DNA from 4 places in the Absiella sp. AM09-50 genome. Region 1 is predicted to be linked to each of the others. Evidence: riboswitches for the same ligand, from Rfam matches in the RefSeq annotation. Region 1 holds a riboswitch; each other region holds the start of a gene.
The links. A riboswitch is a leader RNA that binds a small molecule or an ion and turns the genes downstream of it on or off. The one in region 1 is predicted to bind thiamine pyrophosphate.
Positions count from the first base shown of each region.

Region 1 (5,804 bases):
ACAGTGATAAACTAAAGCTGAATATCACAATCACATTAGATGGCCTTGATATGTTTACCAATGAGAAAAAAACAGTTGCTCATATCAATCAGATACAAGCTTACTATCATGATTTAAAAAATAGTAAAGATACACAAATTACGCAGTATGCGACAACGAGAATTATCTATTATGAGATGGAACAAGCGCATTATGAGAAAGCTGAACAATTATTAAAGGAATTGCCTGATGAGTTACAATTTGATCGTCAACAGATTCATGCGACAATCGAAAAGCAGAAAGGTAATCTGGATGAAGCTTGTAAGTTGATGGAACAAAAATTGCTTCGTATAACTAATGATCTTCACGCTTGTTTTTCTTTTTTGATGAATATCGCATGGCAACAAGGTCGTATAAATGATTGTGATATGCTCGCAGATAAATTTCAAACTATCGCAAAAATTCTTGATTTATGGGAATATACCAGTCGTGTTTTACCATTTGAACTTGCGGTAAAAAAGAAAGATATAGATACATCCATTGATTATTTAAGAAATATTATGAAAGCAAGTATTACCCCTTGGCAAATACAATCCTCTGTTTTGTATCAACATATTCCAAATAAAACTGGTACAACACAAATGGGGCAGAAGACATCTAAACAAATTCTTGATGACTTGGCGAATCCTGAATATGAAGAATATGCTTTTATACAACAGGATGAACGTTTTCAGGATATCATAAAACAATACAAGGAAAAAGGAATCGATAGATTCTTAGAAGATTTATAATGGAAAACAGAACATATAAATGGAGAAGCTTGTTACACTTCTTCTAAAATTAAAAGAGTACCCTGGGCCACATTACTTGCGACAGTAAGAGGTGCGGGTACTACGGTCATTCATATTATATATCTTTTACCTAAAAATGCAATGCTAAAATTACATATATGATTTACTTTTTAAATCAATAATTTTCATGACATCTTATGAAAACGCGATATTATCATTGATATACCTTTTTGACTTTTTTCTTTGATTTCCTTATCAAAAAACTTTCTTATAAAAAACGTGAATTGCTCACGTTTTTTATATAATCTGAAAGATATAAAATTTTAAATAAGATGTTTCTTCCATCGTCCAAAGGATTGGATGGTCATGATTTTGTTGTGTCACAGATACCTGTTTCAAAGTAACACCTGTTTCTTTCGCAGACTCTCTTAACATTTTTTCAAAGTTTGCTGTTTCCATAAAGCGTGAACAACTGCAGGTAATCAGATAACCGCCTCTGCCTAATAGCTTCATTGCTTGTTTATTGATTTTTTTATAACCTTGATAAGCATGATCAATGGTTCTACGAGATTTTGTGAAAGCAGGTGGATCTAGAATGATAATATCATATTTCCCTGGTTCACATGTTTCCAAAAAATCAAATACATCTGCTTTGATAAAAGACATACGTTCTTCCAAATGATTCAGTTTGGCATTTTCATAAGCCTGATCAAGAGCTGTTTGCGATACATCAACGGCATCTACATGTAGTGCATTTCCATAGGCTGCATTTAACGCAAAGCCACCTGTATGTGTAAAACAATCTAAGACCTTTTTGCCTTCAGCCATATTTCTTAATAACACACGATTGCTTTTCTGATCTAAGAAATAGCCGGTTTTCTGTCCATTTTCAACGTCAACATGAATACGTAGACCATTTTCATTGATAATTGTCTGTGTTGGTAAATCAGCATTTCGCCAATACCCTTTTTCCAATGGCAAGCCTTCTTTTGTACGAATTTTTACATCATTTCGCTCATAAATGCCTTTGACATCCTGACCATCTTCGCTTAATACTTCTAGTAGGATTTCATATAACATATCTTTGATTTGTTCCATACCATAAGTACTGATTTGCGCGACCAGAATATCATTATAACGATCTACTGTTAATCCTGGAAGTTCATCAGCTTCTCCAAAGATCAAGCGACAGTTTGTAATGTTTTCTTTTTCTAATGTCTTACGGAAATCATAGGCGAATTTGATACGTTTTTTAAAGAAATCACGATCAAATACTTCATCAGGATTTTTTGATAAAATACGCACTGTGATATGACTGTTTCTGGATAGAAAACCAGTGCCTAAGTATTTTCCTTTTTCGCTGATGATATCCACAAGTGTTCCATTTTCTGCATCCTCATCAATGGATTCCAGATTATTTTTATACATCCACATCTGACCTTTTTCAAGCCATGATGCGCCTTCTTCTGATATGATGACCACAGGATATTTTCTTTTCATATACATACCTCTCATTCACAAATACACCTCATTTTACCACAATGTTTTCATAACATACAATGCTTATGATAAAGATTTGATAAAAATTGGTGTGATAATAATGGAAACACAAAAAAACACAGAAGAACCATTTGAACCCTGGCTATTCTGTGTTTTTTGTTACTTTAAAATACTTTGAATTTTTGCTTTCAGTTCTCTTGCGGCTGTTTCACAATCATCTTGTTTCATAATCGCTGATACAACACAGAGTCCATCAATATCTGTGCCTTTTAAAATATCGCAGTTATCTTTATTTAATCCTCCAATTGCGCCAACGGGAATGGATACATGTTCACAAATGTCTTGTAAAGTTTCTACCTTTGTAAGAACTGTTTTTACTTTTGTAGTTGTAGGATAAATTGCGCCAACACCCAGGTAGTCTGCGCCATCTGCTTGCGCTATCATGGCAGCTTCTACAGTTTTTGCGGTCGCACCAACGATCTTATCTGGTCCCAATAGTTTTCTTGCGAGTGCCACTGGCATATCATCTGCGCCTACATGAACTCCTGCGGCATCCACTGCCATCGCAACATCTAATCGATCATCAATCAGTAAAGGTAAATCATAACGATCACTAATCGCTTTTACTTTATTTGCTAAATCTATATATTCCTTCGTTGTCCGATTCTTTTCACGTAATTGGATAAGTGTGACACCACCTCTACATGCAGCTTCTACTTTTGATAAAAACTCATCTTCTGTCATATTTGTAGAATCTGTGACCAGATATAATGTTAAATCTAATTTGCTCATAGCACTACCTCACTTATTTTTGCATATTTTAAATACTCTTCTTTTTCTAATGCATACAGCCAATCAAATAATTTATAATGAAAACTTCCCGGCATCGTGGTTTCTTTCAGACACTTTTCTGCGACAACGCCAAAATAGCTACATGCCAGCATACAAGCTTTTATAGGCTCCATACAGGATAAAAAAGTCGCAGTGATTACATTTAACATACAGCCTGTGCCCGTACATAAAGTCAATAATTCACAGCCGTTTTCTACTTTATAGGTATGTATCCCATCACTGATGATATCTATAGCTCCACTGCATAAGATACAACAGCCTGTTTGTTTCGCAAAGTCCTGAATCCAGATGGCACTGTCTTCTACACGTTCGATATCAGAATCTCCAACATCAATGCCAAGTGCATGTGCAGGCTTTCCTGCAATTGCACGAATCTCTGAAAGATTTCCTTTGATTACATCGATATGGTAAGCATCCATCATTGATTTTGCATAATTATAACGCAAGTCGCTACAGCCAACACCTACCAAATCTAAAACAACTGGTATGTAGTTTTCGTTAGCAGTTTTTATGGATACTATCATTGCTTTACTTCGGATATCATCAAAGTTTCCCAGATTTAAGGCTAGTGCTTTCGCGGTTTTGGTGATTTGTGCTACTTCATCCGGGTGTTGTGCCATAATTGGTTTTCCACCTAACGCAAGAACTGCATTAGCACAATCATTCATAGATATGGGATTGGTGATACAATGAATCAGATTATGCGTCAAGTGCAGCTTCGCTTTGTCCTGCCACAACTCCTCTTGTATATTCATAAGTCTTACCTCCAAGCTTTCTCTGCATTTTCGCAAGCATGCCATTATGCTGCAGTTTCAACAGGAATGCGAAAGCAATACTTCCTCCAATGATGGTTCCCATCAGGAAACTTGGCACATAGAACATCCATGTTAATCCATTTTTACCCCATAGATATGCCATAACAGGATAGGATACGATAGCACCAATAATCCCTGTACCGATAATTTCTCCAAGCACAGCGGCCCAGATTTTTCCATTGCTTGCTCGATATAGTATGCCAGATAATGCTGCGCCAAAGACAGCTCCTGTTAATGCAAGTGGTGGAATTCCCATACATGCCATACGAATAATACCGATAGCTACAGCACACCCCAAAGAATACCATGGTCCCATCAATACTGCCATTGTGATATTGATCAAGTGAGCCATCGGACACATTCCTTCTACTCGAAGAATGGGTGATATTACCACACCTACCGCTACCATCATCGCAAAAAATACGCTACGAAAAATTTGATTTTGTTTGTTCATAAAAAACACCCTCCTATTTGTTCGCTGGAAATGCTGAACCAAATAAAAGGATACAAATAAAAATCAGCGCCGTTTATCGGGTTCAGTTTCCAGATATGGTACGGTCGAAACGCTTGCCAGTTTCCTCTCAGCCTGTCTGCAGGCTCCCTCGCTGATTATCTTTTAATGTAAGGCGCTCCCCTTCCATTAGCAGTAATAAAAAAGAGATATATCCACGTAAAGACATATCTCAGATTACCTCTGTTATACTCCCTACGCCGGCATTACCCGTATCAGGTTCACAGGGTCGAAACGTAATGTTTCCTCTCAGCACACATTGGCTCCCCTTTTTATTACATTAGTATGGTACCACTTTGAAATAAGGATTGCAAGAGCTTTTTTTCATAGTGATTTACATTAGAAATAAGATATATTCAGACTTTTTATGCAGTCACACTGCTTTCCTGCAGCTCCTTTTGTACAAGCGTTGTTTTAACCCATCGATTTTGTTGATAGATCCATTGCCCTACAATACATTCTAAAATATTACTTAACAACATCGCAAGCCATATACCGGTAATACCCAATTCCGTGAACTTATGAAACAGGATAATCATAGGAATGCGAAAGCCCCATAGCCGCAACATTGAAAGAATAAAGGTAGTATTGGTATGCCCGGATCCATTGAATACACTGTTTAAATTCATATACCAGCCCATAAAAACACCTGTCAATAATGCGAAAAAATTGTACTCAAATGCAATAGACAGTAACTCTTCACTGGCATCTGGAACAAATATACGGGTAAATGGATTGATCAACAGCATGCCGATAATCGTTAACGCAATGGCACTGATCACGGATATACGCATGGTTACCCAATAACATTTTCTTGCCCTTTCGATATTACCAGCACCTAAATTCTGACCGATAAATGTCGCAAGTATGGAACCGAAGGATACAATCGGTATATACATCAAATTCACAAGTTTACCACCAACACCATACGCAGATATCGCCACTGCTCCATAGAACACGATATATTTATTCATAATCACAAAGCCTAAACTTTCTAAGAATTGACCACTCGCTGCTGGTATACACAGACGTAGAATTGTTTTCCCATCAGATAACTGAAAAGGATATTTACGAAACGCCACATAAACTTCATTGTCTTTTGAGCGAATAGATCGATAAGCAAGTGGTAGTACAAGAATCTTTGATAATACTGTCGCTACTGCTGCCCCCATGATGCCCATATGGAACATAAAGATAAATAATGGATCTAAGAATACATTTAATATTGACGCAATCGCATTTAATTTTACACCGCTTTTACTATCCCCGGCACTTTGACGAATTGCCATATATAGATTTAATAAGATCAATCCCAGATAATCAAATGATATTCCAATCAGATAATCATGAGAATCC
Region 1 covers NZ_QVFI01000001.1:194,913-200,716, reverse strand. Annotated here, with positions in the region: gene DW114_RS00980 (helix-turn-helix domain-containing protein) at 1-770, shown strand, start outside; gene DW114_RS00975 (class I SAM-dependent rRNA methyltransferase) at 1,068-2,270, opposite strand; gene thiE (thiamine phosphate synthase) at 2,430-3,062, opposite strand; gene thiM (hydroxyethylthiazole kinase) at 3,059-3,877, opposite strand; gene thiW (energy coupling factor transporter S component ThiW) at 3,822-4,391, opposite strand; TPP riboswitch at 4,624-4,728, opposite strand; gene DW114_RS00955 (MATE family efflux transporter) at 4,814-5,804, opposite strand, start outside.

Region 2 (5,804 bases), on a different contig from region 1:
CTTTGATAATAAATACATCAACCTGATATATCCTGCCGATCGAGAGCTCATGCGTGAAACAGTACGTTACTCTCGTGGCAATCAAGGATTATTTACGGGAGAATACCGATTATATACAGCCAATGGAATTATCTGGGTGCGTGATCAAACACGGATCATCATAGAAGATAACGAATGTTTCTTTGCAGGTATCATTGAAGATATCACAGACATTATCAATATGAAACAGAAACTGGAAACCATTGTCGCAAATACACCGGGAGATGTTTTCTGTATAGAGAATAACGAAATATATTTCTATAGTTTTAACCTTTCAAAAACAATGGGTTATTCCCATGAAGAGTATAAACAGCAGATCATAGAAACCAAAGGTACCTGCTTTACAGATCCAAGAGATAAAAAGATGGTTCATGAAGCCATTTTCAACGCAAGAAAAACCAAACAGGATATTGATCTGATGTTTCGCAGTATCACGAAAAACAAAGAAACCCGCTATATTCATATGATTGCGATGAACAGAGGATTATATGAAGGAGATCTTTTGTATTATGGAATTATGATGGATGCGACAGCACTTATCAATAAGGAACAAGAATTAAATATTACCCAGCAGATGTATGAAAGCATTATCCATCAGGCAAATCTAAGTGTTTGGGAATATGAAGCAAAACGAGATATTCTGACAATCAATGAAGATGGATTAAAACAAATCTGTACAATGAATCCCAATAACGCAGTAAAGAACTATAATAACTATATACTGAGTGATTTCTTAAAACGTGATTATAATCGATATTCTGGATGTAAAAGCCTGGAATTGTTGAAAAATAAAATCTTAAAACATAAATTCAACGAAGAAATTATTGAAGTCATGTTATTTAGCAATCTTCATCGCTGGGTAAAATTAACCTGTGAGCCTATCTTTGATGAAAATGGTGAATTGATCAAAGTAATAGGATATCTTCAAAATATCAGTAAACAGGTAGAAAAGGAAACACTGGCAAAAGAAGAAAAGAAATATGCACAGTTTGATTCTTTGACAGGTATTTATAATCGTCGTATGGGTGAATTAATGATGCGTAATGCACTTGCGTTATGCAGCAGTAAGCAGAAATATGCATTGATGATGATTGATCTTGATGATTTCAAACAAATCAACGACCAATATGGACATTTACAGGGAGATCGTGTATTACGTGAAATCGCCTCCGTGATTATGACGCATATGGGTAATGGAGATATCTTCTGCCGTTATGGTGGAGATGAATTCTTAGTTCTGATGAAATATCAACAATTAGATGCCATCAAACAAAAAATCAATGCTATTCAAAACAGTCTTGCGAAATGCTGTACCCTTCAGGGAAATGAAAATGTTTATATATCCATTGGCGTTGCCACAGCACCAATGCATGGAATGAATCTGCAAGTCTTATATGAGAAAGCAGATAAAGCTTTATATCGTGCAAAATTAAATGGAAAGAATCAATATTATATTTACGCAGAATAGTATATTGTAAAATTTACATTGACTTATTGGTTTATGTATGGTCTAATAAATACGTACAAAAAATGGGGTGCCAATGATGGCTGAGATTGGATCAATAAAGATCCTGACCCACTGAACCTGATACGGGTAATGCCGGCGAAGGGATTTTATTGTGACGAAAGTGTAATCCACGATATAAATTTACTAAGCAAAAGCTGACACCGTAGCAGGCGTTCAGCTTTTTTTAGGAGGAAGAAAATGGAATACACAACACAAATGAACGCTGCTAGAAACAACGTGATCACAAAAGAAATGAAAGCTGTCGCAGCCTATGAACAGATGGATGTAGAAGAGGTACGCGATTATGTTGCGAAAGGACAAATTGTCATTCCGGCAAATAAAAACCATACCTGTTTAAAACCTTATGGGATTGGCAGAATGCTAAAAACAAAAATTAATGTTAATCTGGGCACAAGTAAAGACTGTTTAGATTTGGATATGGAAATGGAAAAAGTCAAAAGTGCCGTAAACATGGGCGCAGAAGCTATCATGGATTTAAGCTCTTTTGGGGATACACAAACATTTAGAAGAAAGCTGACAAAAGAATGTCCAGCAATATTAGGAACTGTGCCAATTTATGATGCAGTCGTTTACTACAATAAGGCATTAAAAGATATCACAACACAGGAATGGATGGATGTATTTCGTATGCATGCAGAAGATGGTGTAGATTTTATGACTATCCATTGTGGAATAAACAAACGTACAGCACAACGCTTTAAAGACAATAAACGTATCACAAACATTGTATCCAGAGGCGGCTCTATCATTTTCGCATGGATGGAAATTACAGGAAATGAAAATCCATTCTATGAACGATTTGATGAAGTGCTGGATATCTGCCAGAAATATGATGTTACTTTAAGTTTAGGCGATGCATGTCGCCCTGGCTGTATTGAAGATGGTTCTGATATTTCTCAGATCGAAGAACTTGTGACATTAGGGGAACTAACAAAACGGGCATGGGAAAAAGATGTTCAGGTCATGATTGAAGGACCAGGTCATATGCCTTTAAATCAGATTCAGGCAAATATGGAAATTCAGAATACCATTTGTAAAGGCGCACCATTCTACGTATTAGGACCTATTGTTACAGATGTTGCACCAGGTTATGATCATATCACGGCAGCGATTGGTGGTGCCATTGCGGCTACTTATGGTGCAAGTTTCCTATGTTATGTAACACCGGCTGAACACCTGCGTCTACCAGATGTGAATGATGTAAAAGAAGGTATTATCGCAAGTAAAATCGCAGCACATGCGGCAGATGTTGCCAAAGGTGTTAAAGGTGCGATTGACTGGGATCACAAGATGGCAATGGCAAGAAGAAATCTGGATTGGGAAACCATGTTTGAAACAGCGATTGATCCTGAAAAAGCAAGACGATATCGTAAAGACAGCACACCAGAAAGAGAAGATACATGTACAATGTGTGGAAAAATGTGTGCAATTCGTAATATGAATAAGATACTAAATGGGGAAAACGTGGATATCATGGAAGAAGAATAATGAGAAAACATCGTCGATTTCGGCGATGTTTTTCTATAGGATGTTATAGAGAAGTGAATTAAAATATTTGAATTAATCATTTTTTTTATGATTAAACGTGTTATACTATTGAATATAATGAAAGTCGTCGATAAGTCGTCGATAAGTCGTCGATAAGTCGTCGATAAGTCGTCGATTAAAAAATATGGTTATCGGTCAAAAAGCCTTTAAAATAGCGTATTTTGATAAAAAATAGTCGTTGATAAGTCGTCGATAAGTCGTCGATAAGTCGTCGATAAGTCGTCGATAAGTCGTCGATAAGTCGTCGATAAATCGTTTAAAGAAATTAAAAACGGATGGGAGGAAATTATGTCAATACCAATTACAATTGATTCTTTAATGGAGAGAAATATTGTTGAATGGGCCAGGATTGAATTTAAGGAAGGCTGGAATCCAGACACAACCTTAAAAACTATAAGTGCATTTGCTAATGATATAGATAATTGGGGTGGAGGCTATATTATTATAGGAATTGAAGAAAAAAATGGTGTAATTAAAAGACCAATTAAAGGATTGAATCCAGATTCTATTGATTCAATTCAAAAAAGTATTTTACAATTTTGTAAATATATAAGACCTGTTTATATTCCTGTCACGCAACCAGTCTATTATGAAAATGCTTTGCTTTTACTTATTTGGGTACCTGGTGGTTATGAAAGACCATACCAATGTCCCAAAGTTCCTACATCAAAAAACAGTGAAAAATTATATTATATTAGAAAATTATCTAGTACAATTGTTGCTTCTAATGCTGATGTAAAAGAATTAATATCATTATCCCATAACGTTCCCTTTGATGATCGTATGAATATGAATGCTGAGATAAGCGATTTAAAACGTGAAATTATTAAAGACTATTTAAGAGAAGTAGAAAGTTCTTTAATAGAAACGGTTGATACTATGGAATTAGAGAAGTTAGCAAATGATTTGAGAATTGCAAACGGGCCTAAAGAGTATTATAGACCCTTAAATGTTGGCTTGTTATTTTTTAATGATGCACCAGAGAGATTTTTTCCCTATACACAAATCGAGGTAGTAAACATACCTGATCCAACAGGACAAGGTATGGAGGAAAGGATTTTTAAAGGACCAATACATCAACAATTAAAAAGTGCTTTGGCATACATAAAAAATAATGTTATTGCTGAAAAGGTGTTTAAGGTTGAAGATAAAGCTGAAGCAGAACGATATACCAATTATAGCTACTCAGCGATTGAAGAATTTCTTTCAAATGCAGTATATCATAAATCATATCAAATAAATGAACCGGTTACTGTGAGGATTGAAAAAGAATCGATTGAAATAACAAATGCTCCTGGTCCCGATAGGTCAATTAGTGATAAAGACATAAAAACATTTCATATGCGAACACGTAGATATCGAAATAGGCGAATAGGAGATTTTTTAAAGGAATTGCATTTGATTGAGGGAAGAAATACTGGTATTCCTACAGCATTAAAGGCGATAAAAGCGAATAAATCGCCATTGCCGATTTTCCTAACCGATAAAGAACGATCATTTTTTTCCGTGATTTTACCAATACATGAAACTTTTAAAGAAAGAAAATCGGATGCTTTAGATAATGGTGTGCAAATTGCAAAAACGAAAAGAACCAGAGAAGAATTAGAAAAAGCAATATTAAAAGAATTAGGTACGGATATTATGTCTTTAAAAGAACTTTATAAGAGTTTAGGATATACAGGAAATCCATCAAAAACATTTAAAGAATGTATTAATGATTTAATTACGAAAAAAAAGATATCAAAAACTACTATTTCAAGAACAATATTTTTAGAACGAAAAAAGCAATGAATCATCCTCATTGCTTTTTTTTGATTGAAAAATTGTAAAACTGTTGGAGTGCCAACAGTTTTTGTAAAAGCTTACAAAGAAATGATAAAACGTTTTGTCAAAAAGTATTGACAACGCTTTCATCACGTGTTAGGATAATTGTGCAAGATAGATAAAACGTTTTATCAAACTGAGGTGAGAACATGAATTTAGAAATAAGAGATAACGCTTTAACACCAGATATCTATATCAGCTTAAGAAAAAAAGTAGACTTTAAAGAATATGCGTATGATGATGTTGTTGTAGCACTTCATAACTCTATCTATACAGTTGTCATTTATGATGATGACAAACCAATCGCAATTTCAAGAATTGTTGGGGATGATCGTATCGTTTTCTTCATTAAAGATGTGGTTGTTGATCCAGACTATCAGAAGATGAAGATTGGAAAGCTTTTGATGAAAAGCATGTTTCAGTACATCGCAAAGAAGGCATGTCAGGGGGCATACATTGGTCTGATGTCTACGCCATGCTGTGTGGAATTTTATGAAAAATATGGATTTGTGAAAAGACCAAGTGAAGGCTTAGGACCAGGCATGTTAAAATATTTTGATAAGAATGAGGTGATCGCATGAAAAAGGTAATCGTACTTGGAAGTTTAAATATGGATTTAAGTATCAACAGTGATTATATGCCAAAGAAAGGGGAAACCATCAACGGATATGATTTCTTGATCAATCCAGGTGGAAAAGGTGGCAACCAGGCAGTCGCAGCCGCAAAACTTGGCGCAGATACAAGAATGATTGCGAATGTTGGAAATGATATCTTTGGTCAGGAGATTTTAAATAAATTAAAGGAATATGGTGTGTGTACAGACGATATCAGTATTTCTAAATTTGATTCTACAGGCGTTGCGGTG
Region 2 covers NZ_QVFI01000018.1:77,799-83,602, reverse strand. Annotated here, with positions in the region: gene DW114_RS14625 (diguanylate cyclase domain-containing protein) at 1-1,507, shown strand, start outside; TPP riboswitch at 1,561-1,668, shown strand; gene thiC (phosphomethylpyrimidine synthase ThiC) at 1,745-3,055, shown strand; gene DW114_RS14615 (RNA-binding domain-containing protein) at 3,404-4,906, shown strand; gene DW114_RS14610 (GNAT family N-acetyltransferase) at 5,089-5,520, shown strand; gene rbsK (ribokinase) at 5,517-5,804, shown strand, end outside.
Region 2: it holds a riboswitch for thiamine pyrophosphate, as region 1 does, so the genes downstream of both, thiC (phosphomethylpyrimidine synthase ThiC) here and thiW (energy coupling factor transporter S component ThiW) in region 1, are expected to answer to the same signal.

Region 3 (5,804 bases), on a different contig from region 1:
GGCAAGGGAAATAGACATTGGCATATATTCAGGTGTTTCATCGCAGGCATATCCAAACATCATTCCCTGATCCCCTGCGCCATTGTTTTCTTCTCCGCCTTCTTTTGTTTCTAGAGAGTGATCAACACCCATGGCAATATCAGAAGACTGTTCATCAATTGAAGTTAAAACAGAACAAGTCGTTCCATCAAAGCCATATTTCGCTCTATCATATCCAATTTCCAAAATCGTATTTCTTGCGATACTTGGAATGTCAACGTAACAATTTGTAGATATTTCTCCCATGATCATCACCATACCCGTTGTACAGCATGTTTCACAAGCAACTCGTGCCATTGGATCTTTTTCTAAAATTGCATCTAATACTGCATCTGAAATCTGATCACATATTTTATCAGGATGTCCTTCTGTTACAGACTCAGAAGTAAAAAATTGTCTATTTAGCATATTTATTATTTCCTTTCTCATGTTCCACTATATTATCGTTCATTCTAGTTCATAAAACAAGATTTAATATAAATGATTTCATGAATTCATGAAAAAAAGATTTACCCATTTTCTTGTTCATATGGGCAAATCTTTATAATTACGCTGTTTTTTCTTTGTTTAAATGCAGACGCTCAACTAAAATTGGCACAACAATCATTCCGACTATCGTTGTTGCAATCATATATGGCGCATTGTATATAATGGAACCCCACCATGTTGTTTCCCATACAATCACACCACCAATGGTATGACTTGCAAAACGCAGGAAATTGGTAATTAGAATTCCAGAATAGAAATACTTATAGTTTGGAAATAAGCTAGCCAAACCATATACACTAAATGCGATTAAGTAATCCATTAGGAATCCCAATAACTGTGGAATATACATTGGACCTGTCACAAACTGAATCAATACAGAAACAAGTCCAACGATGGTTCCTTTGATCCATCCTAAATGATAACTGCAAACGATCAACGCAATTGTCGATACGCCAATAGAACCACCATTTGGCATCTTCAAGAAAGGAATCATATTTGTAAAATAATCAAGCACCATGAATAATGCAGCATAAAATGCCATATAAACCAACTCTAATGTTGTCAATTTTTTCATAAAAAAACACCTCCGTGAGGCGTAAGTCAACAAATCTAAGAATTCATAGATCTGACTCCCTACGCTAGTATTAACTAGATCAGGTCATAAGGGTGTTTCTCAGCCCGAAGGCACCCCTGTCATGACGTTATTTATTATACACACTTTATCTGAAATTGCAATAGATGTAAAAAAAGCATCAGTCATAGACCAATGCTTTTCATCATAAGTTTAAATTACTCGATGATTTCAGTAACGTTACCTGAACCTACTGTACGTCCACCTTCACGGATAGAGAATTTAGTGTTGTTTTCGATAGCGATTGGAGCAATCAATTCAACAGTCATTTCTACGTTATCTCCAGGCATACACATATCAGTTCCTTCTGGTAATGTGATAACACCAGTTACGTCAGTTGTACGGAAGTAGAACTGAGGACGGTAGTTAGATACGAATGGAGTGTGACGTCCACCTTCATCTTTGCTCAATACATAAACCTGAGCTTTGAATTTTGTGTGAGGGTGTACTGTTCCTGGTTTAGCAAGAACCTGTCCACGCTGGATTTCATCACGGTTGATACCACGTAACAATGCACCAATGTTGTCACCTGATTCAGCATATTCCAACTGTTTACGGAACATTTCCAATCCAGTGATAACTGTTTTACGAGTGTCGTGGATACCAACGATTTCAACTTCTTCACCCATCTTAACAACACCACGTTCAACACGGCCAGTAGCAACTGTACCACGTCCTGTGATAGTCATAACGTCTTCTACAGACATCAAGAATGGTTTATCAGTGTCACGAACTGGATCTGGGATATATTCGTCAACAGCATCCATTAATTCGTGGATAGCACCAACATATTTAGGATCTCCTTCAAGAGCCTTCAATGCAGAACCACGGATAACTGGAGCGTTATCTCCGTCGAATCCGTATTCGCTTAATAATTCACGAACTTCCATTTCAACAAGGTCGATTAATTCTTCATCATCAACCATGTCGCATTTGTTCAAGAATACAACGATGTAAGGAACACCTACCTGACGAGCAAGTAAGATGTGCTCACGAGTCTGAGGCATAGGACCATCAGATGCAGCAACTACAAGGATAGCACCATCCATCTGAGCAGCACCAGTGATCATGTTCTTAACGTAGTCAGCGTGACCTGGGCAGTCAACGTGTGCATAGTGACGTTTGTCTGTCTGATACTCAACGTGAGCAGTGTTAATTGTGATACCACGTTCTTTTTCTTCTGGAGCACCATCGATTGCATCGTAAGCTTTTGCTTCAGCCATACCGTCTTTTGCAAGTACGTTTGTGATTGCAGCAGTTAAAGTTGTTTTACCGTGGTCAACGTGTCCGATAGTTCCAATGTTAACATGTGTTTTGGAACGGTCAAATTTTTCTTTAGCCATTTTAATTTTCCTCCTAATTTATAGTTTTCATGTATATTCTAATTCAAAGTTTTTATAAAAGCAACAATTAATTTTCAGAACTGTTGTTTTTAACGATTTTTTCTGCAATACTCTTAGGAACTTCGCTATAATGATCGAATTTCATAGAGTAATTTCCACGTCCCTGAGTGAATGAACGAAGGTCAGTTACATAACCAAACATTTCAGATAATGGGATGTGTGCCTTAACAATGATCGCATTTCCTCTTTCTTCCTGGTCAATGATTGCACCACGACGAGAACTTACGTCACCCATAACGCTACCTAAATATTCATTAGGTGCAGTTACTTCAACTTCCATAACTGGTTCTAGGATAACTGGTTTACATTTCTTAGCAGCAGCTTTTAAAGCCATAGATGCAGCAATCTTATAAGCCATTTCACTAGAATCGACATCATGGTAAGATCCATCAAACAATGTAGCTTTGATATCGATTACTGGGTAACCAGCGATGATACCATTCTGCAATGCATCTTCCAGACCTTCAGCAGTTGGTTTGATATATTCACGAGGAACACTACCACCAACAGTTGCGTCAACGAATTCAAATCCTTTACCTTCTTCTTGAGGCTCAAATTTGATCCATACGTGACCATACTGACCACGTCCACCAGACTGTTTGATGTATTTTCCTTCACAATCAGCAGCTTCACGAATTGTTTCACGGTAAGCAACCATTGGCTGACCAACGTTAGCTTCTACCTTAAATTCACGACGCAGACGGTCAACGATAATATCCAGGTGAAGTTCACCAACACCAGCGATAATTGTCTGACCTGTTTCCTGATCAGTGTAAGTTTTGAATGTAGGGTCTTCTTCTGCAAGTTTTGCAAGAGCAAGTCCCATTTTATCCTGGTCAGCTTTTGTTTTTGGTTCCAGAGATAATTCAATAACTGGTTCTGGGAATTCCATGCTTTCCAGTACAACAGGATGATCTTCAGCACACAGAGAATCTCCGGTAGTAGTTACCTTTAAACCTACTGCTGCAGCAATATCACCTGCATAAACTTCTTCGATTTCTTTACGAGAGTTTGCATGCATCTGTACGATACGTCCAAAACGTTCTCTCTTACCTTTTGTTGAGTTTAAGATATAACTTCCTGATTTTGCAGTACCTGAGTATACACGGAAGTATGATAACTTACCAACGAATGGGTCAGTAGCAATTTTGAATGCCAATGCAGAGAATGGTTCTTCATCACTTGCATGACGTTCTACTTCTGTACCATCTTCCAAAGTACCCTTAATTGCAGGAATATCTAATGGAGAAGGCAAGTAGTCAACAACTGCATCCAGAACCATCTGAACACCTTTGTTCTTGTATGCTGATCCACATAATACAGGGAAGAAATCACCAGCACAAACAGCAATACGTAATACACGTTTGATTTCGTCAATGCTTGGTTCTTCACCTTCTAATACCTGCATCATGAATTCTTCGTCGTAATCTGCAAGGTATTCCAGCAGTTTACCACGATATTCTTCACACAGGTCTTTTAAATCTTCAGGTACTTCAGAAATCTGAATTTCTGTACCTAAATCATTTGTATAAATTTCAGCTTTACGTTCAATGATATCTACGATACCAGTGAATGTTGATTCTGCACCGATTGGCAACTGAATAGGGCAGCTCTTAGCACCTAAACGATCAACGATTGTTCTACAGCTCATCAAGAAGTCAGCACCAGTTGCATCCATCTTGTTACAGAATACGATTCTTGGAACACCATAAGTTGTTGCCTGACGCCAAACAGTTTCTGTCTGAGGTTCTACACCAGCTTTTGCATCCAATACAGTTACCGCACCATCTAATACACGCAGAGAACGTTCAACTTCTACAGTGAAGTCAACGTGGCCCGGAGTATCGATAATGTTGATACGGTGACCTTTCCATGCTGCAGTTGTTGCAGCAGATGTAATCGTAATACCACGTTCCTGTTCCTGTGCCATCCAGTCCATTGTTGAAGCTCCATCATGAGTTTCACCAATTTTGTGGTTAACACCTGTATAATACAGGATACGTTCTGTTGTTGTTGTTTTACCAGCATCGATATGAGCCATGATACCAATGTTACGAGTCTTTTCTAATGAATATTGACGTGGCATAATGGATCTCCTTTCTTACCAGCGGTAGTGAGCAAATGCTTTATTAGCTTCTGCCATTTTGTGAGTGTCTTCACGTTTTTTAACAGATGCTCCAGTTCCATTAGCAGCATCCATAATTTCTGCAGCTAATCTTTGCTCCATTGTCTTTTCGTTTCTTAAACGTGCGTAGTTAACGATCCAACGAAGACCTAATGTCAAACGTCTTTCAGCAGATACTTCTACTGGGACCTGGTAGTTAGCACCACCAACACGACGAACTTTTAGTTCTAACAATGGCATAACGTTTTCTAATGCTTTTTCGAAAACTTCCATTGGTTTTTCATTTGTTTTTACTTCAATAATATCAAACGCATTGTAAAGGATCTTCTGAGCAACCCCTCTTTTACCATCAATCATGATTTTGTTGATTAAACGAGTAACCAGCTTGGAGTTGTAAATTGGATCAACTAATACATCACGTTTCGCTACATGTCCTTTTCTAGGCATTCTTATTTCCTCCTTTCACAATTGACTATTTCTTTTTAGCTTCTTTTGGTTTTTTAGCACCGTACAGAGAACGACTCTGATTACGGTTTGCCACACCAGCACAGTCCAATGTACCACGAATAATATGGTAACGAACACCTGGCAGGTCCTTAACACGTCCTCCACGAATCATAACAACACTGTGTTCCTGTAAGTTATGACCGATACCTGGAATATAAGCTGTAACTTCCATTCCATTACTTAAACGAACACGGGCATATTTACGTAACGCAGAGTTTGGTTTCTTAGGTGTCATTGTTCCGACACGTGTACAAACACCACGTTTCTGAGGTGCGCTTAAGTTAGTAGGGCGTCTCTTTAAGGAGTTATATCCTCTATTCAGAGCTGGTGACTTAGAAAGCTTCACGCTCTGTTCACGACCTTTACGAATTAATTGGTTAATTGTTGGCATAATGTCCTCCTTTCACAAACACACATTTCCGGGTGTGTCATTTTGAAGTGTAAATTAAGTTCCCACTTCGGGGAACCCTAAAAATCCACTTGCTTATCAATGATAAATCATATGACAGCCTATTGTCAACACTTTTTTTTATTTTCTTTTTGATTTTATCAAATTATCTGTTTTTTATCATTAAATTAGTTAAAAAAGTCCATAAAACAAAGAAAAAAC
Region 3 covers NZ_QVFI01000008.1:1,445-7,248, reverse strand. Annotated here, with positions in the region: gene metK (methionine adenosyltransferase) at 1-447, opposite strand, end outside; gene DW114_RS08655 (energy-coupled thiamine transporter ThiT) at 587-1,102, opposite strand; TPP riboswitch at 1,142-1,230, opposite strand; gene tuf (elongation factor Tu) at 1,318-2,502, opposite strand; gene fusA (elongation factor G) at 2,570-4,648, opposite strand; gene rpsG (30S ribosomal protein S7) at 4,664-5,134, opposite strand; gene rpsL (30S ribosomal protein S12) at 5,160-5,585, opposite strand.
Region 3: it holds a riboswitch for thiamine pyrophosphate, as region 1 does, so the genes downstream of both, DW114_RS08655 (energy-coupled thiamine transporter ThiT) here and thiW (energy coupling factor transporter S component ThiW) in region 1, are expected to answer to the same signal.

Region 4 (5,804 bases), on a different contig from region 1:
TCCTTCACGATGATTACGTGGACGAAGCCCCAGATATTGTTCATATTTATCATTCCACATGGTTTCTAACTGATCAAGAGGAATAGAACCATTGAAAATTTCTTTTTCTAATTCATAACGAATTAAAATATGTAATGGATAGGTTAATTCATCTGCTTCTGTTCGTATAAAAGAAGGTCGTGTGATATTGATCATACGCATGAAATCTTCAAAGGATACATGGGAAAGTTGTTTTGGGAAATAGCTTTGAAGGATAGGGTATTGTACCTGCCAGAAAGCTGGATGACGCCCGATATGATTTTCCATAAAGCGGGATTGACTTTCATGCATGGCGTAACCAATATTATCTTTTAAAGCAGTTCCATCATATTCTGGTTTTACCTGTAACGAATATAAAGCATGACCATATTCATGCATTGTGGAAAAGATGCCCGACATAACATCATGTTCATAATAATGTGTGGTAATACGTGCTTCATTTTCACTAAAGAAATCAGTAAATGGATGTTCCGTTAATCCCATAACGCACTTTTCTCGATCTATTCCTAAATAATCTAGTAATTGCGCATTGTATTTTGCCTGCTGATCAATATCAAAACTTTGATGTAATACGGAATCATCGATTTGTTCCTTCTGTTCATTGATTTTTTTGATGAAAGGTACCAGTTGTTCTTTGATGGAATTAAAAAATGCATCATATTGTTTCACACTCATACCATCTTCGTAGCGATCTAATAAATAATCATAGTCTGTACTTTCTTTTTGTACATACGTCAATGCTTCTTTTTGTTTTAGAATCACATCTTTTAAATAAGGTGCGAAAGATGCATAATCATCCTGATCTTTTGCGATATGCCATGCGGCTTCACTGTCATTGATGCTTTTCTGCATTGCGACATATACATCTTTTGGCAATACCCGATCATATTCCATTCCTTTTAGAAACAACGTGATTTCTCTTTTTTCTTCTGTGTCATTTGTGATTTTTCCTAATTCTTCAATCATCGCAAGAGCTTCCTTATCGGTTGCCTTACTGAATGCTTCACCACTTAAATATGCCATAGCTTCATTACGTTTGGCAATTCCTTTCTTTGGCGCAATCGTTGCGATATCATAATACATTGTACTCAATGCGAGTGTGTAGGCCTTTTGGATATCCTTATATTCTTGAAAAGCTTTTCTTAATGTTTCTACCATAATGTTCACCTCTATGCGAATATTGTAACATATCTGCTTTCATTTTTCGTCCCTTTATGCTATGATTACCATGGAAATCACGGGAGTTGGTATGACCGGCTGAGAGGAAGTTGAAAACTTCGACCGATACCTGATTTGGATAATGCCAACGTAGGGAATAATCATTAGTTATTGGAATATTCTCATGTTGGGGATATTCTTTTTTTTGGAGGGTCTATGATAAAAGGATGTATTTTTGATTTAGATGGCACACTGTTAGATAGTATGCATGTATGGGATGATTTTGCATTTTCTTATTTAATCAGTAAAGGAATACAGACAAATGAAAATTTAGATGAAGTATTTTCTACTTTACGCATGGAAGAGGCAGTCGCATATCTTCAAAAACATTATGTACAAAAGGAATCATTAGAAACAGTACATGATGAAGTTTATGCTTTATTGAAAAAACGATATATCCATATGGAGTTAAAACCTGGTGTAAAGGAATGCATACAGAAGCTTTCTACAATGCCAGTGACTTTATGCGTATTAAGTGCCAATCATAAAGAAGTGTGTGAAACAGCCTTGAAAAAACATGGACTATCAAATAAATTCTCCTATATCTTAAGTTGTGAAGATATCCATTTATCCAAAGATGATCCGGCTTGTTTCTATTACGCCTGTGAAAAGATGCAATTAAAACCAGCGGAGTGTATCGTCATTGAAGATGCATTGCACGCTGTATCAGGTGCAAAAAAAGCAGGATGCTATGTGGTAGCCGTGAAAGAAAAAAGCCAGCAGAAAGATGAAGAAAAAATCAGAAGTATGGCAGATGCATACATAGAGGATATGCAGGAACTGGAGGAGATATTATGCAGAAAGTTTTAACAATTGCAGGCACAGACCCAAGTGGTGGGGCAGGGGCACAGGCAGATTTAAAGACCTTTATGGCACATAAGGTATATGGAATGAGTGTGATCACCGCATTGGTTGCACAAAATACATGTGGTGTACGTGATATTATGAATGTAACACCTGCCTTTTTAAAGGAACAGTTTGATTGTGTATTTGAAGATATTTTCCCAGATGCAGTAAAAATCGGGATGGTATCACAACCAGAATTAATCGAAGTCATTGTGGAAAAGCTGAAACAATATCAACCTAAAAATATCGTGGTAGATCCAGTGATGGTATCCACCAGTGGCGATCGGCTATTAGCGCAAAAAGCGTTAACGATGCTGCAAAAAGAGTTGCTTCCACTGGCACAGATTATTACACCAAATATTCCAGAAGCAGAAGTATTATGTGAATTTTCTATTGAGTCCAAAGATGATATGGTAAAAGCAGCACAAAAGATTGCCACAAATTATCATGGCTATATTTTGATTAAAGGTGGACATTTTGAGGATTGTGCAGATGATTTATTGTATCATGATGGAGAAGAAATCTGGCTGCCTTGTGTTAAGATACAAAATCCTAATACCCATGGAACCGGCTGTACCTTATCCAGTGCAATTGCCAGTAATTTAGCATTGGGTTATGACATGGTAAGCAGTGTAAAAAATGCAAAGGCATATATCACAGGTGCATTAAAAGATGGCATGGATTTAGGAAAAGGCAGTGGACCTTTAAATCATTGCTGGAACTTGATGAATAAAGCATAAAAAGTCGCAAATCGCGACTTTTCATTTACAATAATTCCTTTACCAAAGATACATCAATATAAGGGGTAGTGACGCCATTTCCTATCATTTGCGTCGTGTTTTTTGTATACCATATCAAGCTATCATCATACAGTTTTTGGATATTCAAATCTAAATGTAAAGCCAAACGATAGAAATTGCCAATAGAAAGCTTATCATTCTCGACATGTATATCATTGTAATGTTTACCTAATATATCAATGCCGGAAGCATCATGAAGATATTTTTGTACATCCTCTTGATATTTTTCAGGCTGCCACAGTGTAAAATCTAAACGATAAGCAGTGATACTGAAAAACAACCAGTCTTTAATTTCTTTTTCATTCAGCTTTGATAATTCTTCGATGGTTTTTGAATATCTGGCATAATGTGCAAATTTCGCATGTTCTGGCAATCCATAAAACCGGATATCTTTACATATTTCATACAAAGGGGAAGCACATACTTTTTGTACTAGCAAATACAATTCCTTCGCCATCGCATCACCATTTTCGGCAGTAACTTTAATATCAAAACCTTCTGCGTTATCATACATGCGGCTGATAGGATAAATATCCTTCTGATGAACTGTAAAATTGATGTTTAACGAAGAAACAAAAGCACCTGGTAAAGTGTCTTCAAAAATGCTTTTTCCATTTTCATCCAATGATTCTTTCATATAAAAGCTCACATCATTTTCTTCATCATAGCATTTATAGATTGAAATATCTTGATATAAAGGATTATCAGTATTTACTTCCTCTTCTAATGTTACATAATCGCCATAGCGCTCATGTATAACTTGAGGAATCGTACGAATGTTATTATTACCGAATACATAGACATCAATACTTCCGAAAACCATTAGTGATACGATGAATAAAATGACAAAGGTAGACATTTTGATTTCTTTATTCTTATTTTTAGATGCTAAAGATAAGTAACTTAGCAAAATCGCAATGATTATGATGCAATATAAAGGAACCCTGGACTTCCAAAGCGAGGATAAATAAATAAAGAATAATGCAACGACAATGGCGATTATCACACAAACTTTGTGGAAATTCTTATTGTTTTTAACTGTTCTTTTTTGCATCTGTTCATTTAACAATTCTAATAGCTGATTTATTTCTTGGGAAGGTTCTTCTATTTCTGTATAGAATTTATAGAAAGCTGTATTGGCTTCAGAAGATATGATACGTTTCGATATAAAATAATATAAGTCATCAACAAATATGGGGTCCTCAGCAATATGTATAAAATCAGTTTCTTGTGTGAATGCCAGCCATTTGGTATAGGAGGTCATTTTAGTCAATAATCCACTGATTTTTTCTAATACACATGTTCTAAGGTTCTCTTTTTGTTGTTCATTCAAATGATTCCCTTCTTCAAACAAAGCTTCAAAATCAAATTCATTTGATGCATCTTCATTGGTTTCCACAGGGGATACCTTGATGATATCCGATGGAACAAAGAAAGTTTGTGTATCCTGATGTTTCGCAATTGCCATCGCTTGTTCATATGCATCATGAAGCTGCATAAATTCTTCCGGATGATCTTCTGGATGTATTTCTTTAGAACGTTTTGCGTATGCTCGTTTGATTTCTTTGATATGATCAGTTGCTTCTATGCCAAGGATTTTCCAACAAGGATGCTGCCACATAATTTCACCGCCTTTTGTTTATTATAGCAAAAAAGCCCTGAAGATGAACAGGGCGATATTTCATTTATTGAAACAACAGTTCCATGGATTCCTTGCTGTTAGCCTGAACGATTTTGTAGAAATATTCCTTTTGATCAAGGCCTTCTCGTTCAATGACTTCATCAATGACGCCATCACGGATAAACAATAAACGTTTAGAGTAGCTGGCAATCATCGCATCATGAGTAACCATAATAATCGTCACATGGTCTTGTTCATTTAAATTTTTTAATAAGGCTAACAAATCATGAGAGTTTTTAGAGTCAAGATTACCTGTTGGCTCATCTGCCACAATTAGTTTTGGATTGGTCACAAGGGCTCTAGCAACAGCACATCGCTGACATTGCCCACCAGAACATTCCGCAGGATATTTATCTAACAAGGCATTTATTTCAAGCTTGTTTGCGATTGCTTCTACACGTTCTTTGATTTCATCTTTTCCCACTTTCGCAAGTGTCAAAGGTACCGCAATGTTTTCACGTATGGTCAGTGTATCCATCAAATTGAAAGACTGGAAAACAAATCCCAAATTCTCATAACGAAATTTTCCGGTTTCTGTTTCCATCATTTTATTTACACTTTTCCCATTGATGAATACAGAACCTTTTGTTGGGGTATCAATGGTGGAAAGATTATTGATCAAAGTAGATTTACCGGAACCAGAAGGTCCCATGATACAAATGAAATCTCCTTCATAAACTTCTAAAGATATACCGTGTAAAACTTCAAATTCATTTTTTGTATTGCGATTATATGTTTTCACAATATTTTTTGCTTCTAATATTTTTTTCATAATGGTTCCTTCCTATTCTTCATTTACGATTGGTTTATCTATTGCTTCTTTAAATATCAGATTCACATAAATGCGATACATGACAACACCTGCAAAGGAAATCATTGCCACAAATATCAACAGCATTCCAGCCATAAATGCCGGAGTAATGGTATCGAATAATACAAACATGAAAGATATAATAAACAATAATGGGAAACATGTAAGGATAATCAAAAAGAAGAATCCTGCCATTTCCTGAAGGATAATTGTTTTGATATCCGATTTAAGATATCCAATAGAAATCATATTGTGGAATATTAATTTCTTATTTAAAGCATCGGAAGATAATTTATAACCAATACATACACAAATCAATACCAACGATACAATATAAGACAGAAGCACAACCATAAAGGTAGCTGCATCATGTCGAAATTTACATAAATAGAAGAATAAAATAGATACA
Region 4 covers NZ_QVFI01000025.1:27,879-33,682, forward strand. Annotated here, with positions in the region: gene DW114_RS16800 (carboxypeptidase M32) at 1-1,197, opposite strand, end outside; TPP riboswitch at 1,267-1,372, shown strand; gene DW114_RS16805 (HAD family hydrolase) at 1,414-2,067, shown strand; gene thiD (bifunctional hydroxymethylpyrimidine kinase/phosphomethylpyrimidine kinase) at 2,052-2,843, shown strand; gene DW114_RS16815 (J domain-containing protein) at 2,869-4,524, opposite strand; gene DW114_RS16820 (ABC transporter ATP-binding protein) at 4,589-5,356, opposite strand; gene DW114_RS16825 (ABC transporter permease) at 5,369-5,804, opposite strand, start outside.
Region 4: it holds a riboswitch for thiamine pyrophosphate, as region 1 does, so the genes downstream of both, DW114_RS16805 (HAD family hydrolase) here and thiW (energy coupling factor transporter S component ThiW) in region 1, are expected to answer to the same signal.